Regions from separate parts of the Rossellomorea sp. DA94 genome, predicted to be linked through region 1. Evidence: a T-box and tRNA genes for the amino acid it is inferred to sense, from the RefSeq annotation. Region 1 holds a T-box; the other holds one or more tRNA genes.

The links. A T-box is a leader RNA that pairs with one kind of tRNA and senses whether it is charged. The one in region 1 lies ahead of tyrS (tyrosine--tRNA ligase), so its partner is inferred to be a tRNA-Tyr.
Region 2: it has a tRNA-Tyr gene. The T-box ahead of tyrS (tyrosine--tRNA ligase) is inferred to sense a tRNA for this amino acid. The anticodon was not compared.

Annotation. Positions count from the first base shown of each region.
Region 1 is NZ_CP122397.1:2,216,612-2,219,999, forward strand. It holds gene P8596_RS11460 (SMP-30/gluconolactonase/LRE family protein) at 1-674, shown strand, start outside; gene P8596_RS11465 (O-methyltransferase) at 741-1,394, shown strand; T-box leader at 1,455-1,664, shown strand; gene tyrS (tyrosine--tRNA ligase) at 1,787-3,043, shown strand; gene P8596_RS11475 (serine hydrolase domain-containing protein) at 3,141-3,388, shown strand, end outside.
Region 2 is NZ_CP122397.1:1,339,848-1,343,235, forward strand. It holds rRNA gene P8596_RS07035 (23S ribosomal RNA) at 1-29, shown strand, start outside; rRNA gene rrf (5S ribosomal RNA) at 328-444, shown strand; tRNA gene P8596_RS07045 (tRNA-Asn) at 452-526, shown strand; tRNA gene P8596_RS07050 (tRNA-Ser) at 533-624, shown strand; tRNA gene P8596_RS07055 (tRNA-Glu) at 640-714, shown strand; tRNA gene P8596_RS07060 (tRNA-Val) at 746-821, shown strand; tRNA gene P8596_RS07065 (tRNA-Met) at 844-917, shown strand; tRNA gene P8596_RS07070 (tRNA-Asp) at 928-1,004, shown strand; tRNA gene P8596_RS07075 (tRNA-Phe) at 1,168-1,243, shown strand; tRNA gene P8596_RS07080 (tRNA-Thr) at 1,258-1,333, shown strand; tRNA gene P8596_RS07085 (tRNA-Tyr) at 1,350-1,433, shown strand; tRNA gene P8596_RS07090 (tRNA-Trp) at 1,442-1,515, shown strand; tRNA gene P8596_RS07095 (tRNA-His) at 1,527-1,602, shown strand; tRNA gene P8596_RS07100 (tRNA-Gln) at 1,642-1,713, shown strand; tRNA gene P8596_RS07105 (tRNA-Gly) at 1,718-1,792, shown strand; tRNA gene P8596_RS07110 (tRNA-Cys) at 1,800-1,873, shown strand; tRNA gene P8596_RS07115 (tRNA-Leu) at 1,882-1,965, shown strand; tRNA gene P8596_RS07120 (tRNA-Gly) at 1,970-2,043, shown strand; gene P8596_RS07125 (carbohydrate ABC transporter permease) at 2,351-3,247, shown strand; gene P8596_RS07130 (carbohydrate ABC transporter permease) at 3,247-3,388, shown strand, end outside.

The DNA.
Region 1 (3,388 bases):
GGAAGTCAGGTCTTTTAGAGAAAGTAGGAGACCCTGAAAGTCACTTGGAAGAAAATCGATTCAATGATGGAAAATGCGATTCTGCAGGAAGGTTTTGGGCAGGAACGACGGATACACTAGGAGGAGTTAACGGAAAGGGTGCTTTATACGCTCTAGGTTCACATTTACGAACAACGAAAAAGGTTGAAAACGTGGGAACTTCCAACGGTTTGGCTTGGTCACCATGCAACCGATTTATGTATTTCATCGATACCCCGACTAAACAAGTCGTTCAATATCGATACGATGTAACTACGGGGCATATCGAATGCCCGGAGGTAGTAATAAACTTTCCTGAAGGTGCTGGATTTCCGGATGGCATGACCATCGATGAGGATGGAATGCTTTGGATTGCCCATTGGGGTGGTAAGGGGATATCGAGATGGAATCCCTATAACGGGAAGCAGCTTGAATTCATTGCAGTTCCCGCTGTGAATGTAACGTCCTGTGCATTCGGTGGACCGGAACTAAACGAAATGTATATTACCACGGCAAGGACGCGAATGACGGATGAACAACTGAATGAATATCCACATGCTGGTGGGGTGTACATCTTAAAGACTAATATTAGAGGAATAGAGAATTTTGTCTTTCAAGAAAAAAAGAATGAACATGTCACTCAATTGACAGATTAAGGATATGTAAATATGGAAAATTATGCTATGATGACAAGAGTATTTTTTTAAGGAGTGAAGAAATTCATGTCAACCAATACTTGGACACAAGTCGATCAATATTATGCTAGTAAACTACAAAAATCGGATTCCATTATGGAGTCTGTTTTGAAAGAAAATAGTGAAGCCGGACTTCCTGCAATCGATGTCTCTCCGAATCAGGGGAAGTTCCTTTCCTTACTTGCCCAGCTTAAAGGAGCAAAAAGCATTCTTGAAATAGGGACCCTGGGTGGGTACAGCACGATTTGGCTAGCAAGGGCACTGCCGGAAGATGGACGTCTGGTCACCCTTGAGTTCAGTGAAAAGCATGCAAGGGTTGCTGCACGAAATATTCGCAATGCGGGGGTAGAAGACAAGGTGGAAATCAAAGTGGGTGCAGCTCTTGATACCCTGCCGTCTCTCGAAGGTCCATTCGATTTCATTTTCATAGACGCCGATAAACAAAACAATGCCAATTATTTAAAGTGGGCACTTAAACTGGCCCAGCCTGGGGCGGTCATCATTACAGATAATGTGGTTCGTGGCGGAAGGGTGATTGACGAAAACAGTGAAGATGAAAGCGTTCAGGGTGTCAGGTCATTTGCCGAGATGTTGTCTCGAGAAGACAGGATCGATTCAACAGTCGTTCAAACAGTCGGCTCGAAAGGGTACGATGGGTTTGTAATGGGAATTGTGAAATAAAAGAAGAATTCTATTGTAATGATCTCCTTTTTTCTGTAAAATAAATGAAAATTCTAAATCATACATGTCATGATAGGAATCAGTAGTGACTTATCTCCCTGTCTTAGAGAGCTGATGCTTGGTGGAAATCAGCACACAGATAAGCACGAATTACCTCCTTGAACATTCTTTGTGAACACAAAAGTAGCAGAGAACGGCCGGTCCGTTATCCGAATCGAGTGGAAGAGAGATCTTCAATGAGGGTGGTACCGCGTAAACCACGTCCCTTTAATAGGGGCGTGGTTTTTTGTTTATGACGTAAAACATTATGAAATGGAGGGAGTAGATCAGTTGATTTATCGGTTAGATCCAAAAATCTACTTATCTCTATCAACAATCAAGGAGGAACAATCATGGATCAGAAATGGGAATCTCTTTCAAAAGCTCAGCAGCAAGAAGTCGAAAGGCAGCTCCTGCAATATAAAAACGGAGTGCATGAAATCATTCCAGAAGCAGAGTTGAAACACAAACTGGTGAAATCAATCTCCACTGGCCATCCTTTAAAAATCAAACTGGGGCTGGATCCAACTGCTCCGGACGTTCACATCGGACATACAGTGGTACTGAATAAGTTAAGACAGTTTCAGGAAAACGGTCATATCGTCCAGCTGATTATCGGAGATTTTACTGGGAAAATCGGTGATCCCACAGGGAAATCAGTTGCAAGGAAGCAGTTGACGGATGAAGAAGTGAAAAGAAATGCACAGACATATTTTGAACAATTTGGAAAGGTACTGGACAAGGAAAAAGTTGAGCTTCACTACAATTCAAGCTGGCTATCCACGTTGAACCTTGAAGATGTGATGCACTTATCTTCAAAGATCACCGTCGCACGGTTGATTGAGCGAAACGATTTCTCCAAACGGTTAGCAGCAAAGAAACCGATTTCACTTCACGAGCTGTTCTACCCTTTGATGCAGGGGTATGATTCCGTCGCCCTTGAGAGTGATGTGGAGCTTGGGGGCACGGATCAGCAGTTTAATGTCCTGATGGGGAGACATCTTCAGGAGCATTACAACCAGGAAAAACAAGTGGTCATATTACTGCCATTACTTGAAGGGCTTGACGGCGTTGATAAAATGTCAAAATCGAAACATAATTACATCGGAATACATGAAGATCCCAATCAAATGTTTGGGAAAACGATGTCGATCCCAGATGAACTGATAACAAAATACTTTAATTTGATCACCGATTTATCGTTAGAAGAAAAGGAGAGGTTAGCTCTTGAAGTTGAAAATGGTGCCCTTCACCCGAGGGATGCCAAAGTCCTTCTAGGGAAAACGATTGTCAGAATGTATCACGGAATAGATGCAGCGGAACTGGCAGAGAACCAATTTAAGGAGGTCTTTCAAAAGGGGGCACTTCCTGAAGATATTCCTGAGGAGGAATGGACGGGTGAAAAGAATGTTTCCGTAGTCGATCTCCTTGTAGCCTTAAATATGCAAAGCTCTAAAAGTGAGGCACGCCGTATGATCCTAAATGGAGGAATCAGGATCAATTCAGAAAAGGTTCTGGATGTGCAGTCAAACGTGGAAATGAAAGATGGCATGGTTCTGCAAGTAGGGAAGAGAAGGTTCATAAGGGTAAAAGTGCAAAACGAAAAATAAGATAAAATAATTAGACTGAATCCAGCAACGTGGTCATGGGGAGTCATGGGGACTCTTCGTGACTAGTCTTTTGTGCTATAATTTTCCATATAAACAAATGATAGAATGGGTGTTTACGATGAATGAACTACATAACTTGATCAAAGAACATGCAGAAACGGAGCGATTTTCCGGAACGGTTGTGGTAAAGCGGGACAGTGAGAGTCTCTTAGAATCGGCATTTGGGTTTGCAGATCGCAACGAAGGAAGAAAAAACACCACAAATACACGATTTGGTATTGCATCGGGTTGTAAATTGTTTACTGCTGTAGCCATCTGTCAACTTATAGAAAAGGGAGAAGTTTC
Region 2 (3,388 bases), 880 kb from region 1:
TGATACTAATCGATCGAGGACTTAACCACACTATAAAGCGGAGGCGGCTTGAACAGAGACGACAAGCATTTCTGGGCAATCAGAAGAGGGTGCTCTTTACCCTCAGCTGATTGAACTGAAATGACCTCGAGTCTCTAGCCGCCGGAGCTGGACTGCATTCTACTTTCAATAGTAGATGCAACATTGGTCGATATTCGGCTTTCTTGACATCAATCCTTTATCTAGTTTTGAAGGAATAAAATTTATATGAAAATATAAAAAAATCCTTGAAAAAAATTATCTACACGATATAATAGTACTTGTCCTTAAAAAAGAGACAATACATAGTCTGGTGACAATGGCGAAGAGGTCACACCCGTTCCCATGCCGAACACGGAAGTTAAGCTCTTCAGCGCCGATGGTAGTTGGGGGATCTCCCCCTGTGAGAGTAGGACGTCGCCAGGCATATCGTTCCGCAGTAGCTCAGTGGTAGAGCTATCGGCTGTTAACCGATCGGTCGCAAGTTCGAATCTTGCCTGCGGAGCCAATATATGGAGAGCTGTCCGAGTGGCCGAAGGAGCACGATTGGAAATCGTGTAGACGGTTAACGCTGTCTCAAGGGTTCAAATCCCTTGCTCTCCGCCATTATATTTTCAATAAGGCCCATTGGTCAAGCGGTTAAGACACCGCCCTTTCACGGCGGTAACACGGGTTCGAATCCCGTATGGGTCACCATTTTCTTTCAAAAAGAATTCATTTACATAGTGGAGGATTAGCTCAGCTGGGAGAGCATCTGCCTTACAAGCAGAGGGTCGGCGGTTCGATCCCGTCATCCTCCACCATTTATTTTTTTGTTCATATCGTCGCGGGGTGGAGCAGTTCGGTAGCTCGTCGGGCTCATAACCCGAAGGTCGCAGGTTCAAATCCTGTCCCCGCAATACCATTTTTGGTCCGGTAGTTCAGTTGGTTAGAATGCCTGCCTGTCACGCAGGAGGTCGCGGGTTCGAGTCCCGTCCGGACCGCCATTTTTACTTAGAGTATTGTTTCTTGAAAAGGAAAAGGGTTTCGATAAGCGAGAAGGTCGAGGAAGCGATCGAAGGAACACCGTAGCGTATTTAACATACGTGAGGATGTGACTGAGTGAGCTGACGAAGAGATTCGAAGCTTAGCGGAAGCCGGAAACTATTTGGCTCAGTAGCTCAGTTGGTAGAGCAATGGACTGAAAATCCATGTGTCGGCGGTTCGATTCCGTCCTGAGCCACCATTTATTTACTTGATGCCGGTGTAGCTCAACTGGTAGAGCAACTGACTTGTAATCAGTAGGTTGGGGGTTCAAGTCCTCTTGCCGGCACCAGTCAAGTGATTTAGCTGGAGGGGTAGCGAAGTGGCTAAACGCGGCGGACTGTAAATCCGCTCCTTCGGGTTCGGCAGTTCGAATCTGCCCCCCTCCACCATTTATTTTAGGGGTATAGTTTAACGGTAGAACGAAGGTCTCCAAAACCTTTGGTGTGGGTTCGATTCCTACTACCCCTGCCAATTTTAACATGGCGATTGTGGCGAAGTGGTTAACGCACCTGATTGTGGTTCAGGCATTCGTGGGTTCGATTCCCATCAGTCGCCCCATAAAAGTCACATTTTTATTTCCGTGACATATACTATCAGTGGGCTATAGCCAAGCGGTAAGGCATCGCACTTTGACTGCGACATGCGTTGGTTCGAATCCAGCTAGCCCAGTAGTGCGGAAGTAGTTCAGTGGTAGAACACCACCTTGCCAAGGTGGGGGTCGCGGGTTCGAATCCCGTCTTCCGCTCCAATATTAAGGCGGCATAGCCAAGTGGTAAGGCATGGGTCTGCAAAACCCTGATCACCGGTTCAAATCCGGTTGCCGCCTCCAAATGTAATGCCGGTGTGGCGGAATTGGCAGACGCGCACGACTCAAAATCGTGTTCCTCTGGAGTGCCGGTTCGATCCCGGCCACCGGTACCACATCGCGGGTGTAGTTTAGTGGTAAAACCTCAGCCTTCCAAGCTGATGATGAGGGTTCGATTCCCTTCACCCGCTCCAACTTACATACGACAGACTTTCTCTTTATGAGGAAGTCTTTTTTATTTGTTCAAATCTCAGCATTATTTCAACACCACTTAATGATTTGCAAAACTAACTTTTCACACAAAACTCACAACCTTTTCTTTTACCCATCACCCACCAAAACAAAACCCATCTAGTCAAAATAGTGCACCTTCTTCGTCAATTGAGTTCCCCTTATTAAGAAAGCGCTACCATTATAATAAAAGAAAGCGATTACACAGATAGGGTGGTGATACGGGTGGAACCAAAGATTCAGACTGGACCAGTAAGCCCAGATGTACAAATGAAGGCAGTGACAAAGAAGAAGTTCAAGTATAAGAGCTTGCTGACGTACGCTGCCTTTGTTGGACCGGCACTTTTATTTTTCTTAGTGATTCAGATTCTTCCATTCTTGATGGGTGTGTATTATTCCTTCACCTCATGGAATGGTGTCAGCTCGGTTGTCGAGTGGGTTGGATTCGATAACTACAAAAAGATCTTCACGGATGATAAGACGTTTTTTAATTCATTCATGTTCACTACGAAGTTTATGTTTGCGGCAGTGATCATCAGTAACTTGATAGGATTCGGATTTGCCCTGTTGTTGAATGCCGCGTTGAAGACGCGCAATATCCTGAGGACGGTATTCTTTATCCCCAACGTCATCGGGGGATTGTTACTAGGGTTCATCTGGCAGTTCATCTTTGTTAAAGGATTTGCATCACTTGGGAATATGACGGATATCGGATTCTTTAAGATGCCGTGGCTTGGTGATGAGAAGACGGCTTTCTGGGGGATTGTCATCGTATTTGCCTGGCAGATATCGGGGTATATGATGGTCATTTATGTAGCGGCATTGCAAGGGGTGGACAATTCACTTCTTGAAGCAGCGAAAATGGATGGGGCATCAAATTGGACCCTCCTCACAAAAATCATTATTCCTTTAATATTACCTGCATTCACGATTTGTTTCTTCCTGACGATTTCGATGGCATTTAAAATATTTGATCTTAACATCTCGCTGACAGGCGGTGGGCCATTTAACTCCACGCAATCTGTAGCGATCAATATCTATCAGGAAGCTTTCCAGAATAACCGTTATGGACTTGGGACGGCGAAGTCGATTCTGTTCTTTGTGGTAGTGGCCGTGTTTACGACGGTCCAGGTAATGGTGACGAAGAAGAAGGAGGTTGAGGCGTAATGGGCAATCGCTATACGAAAAGAACATTTGTATTAGAGATCATCGGGATTGTGATCGGGCTCATTTTCCTTATCCCTTTCTACTTCGTACTAGTCAACTCGGTGAAACCATTTGCTGCGATTTTGATTGATGCGGCAGCAT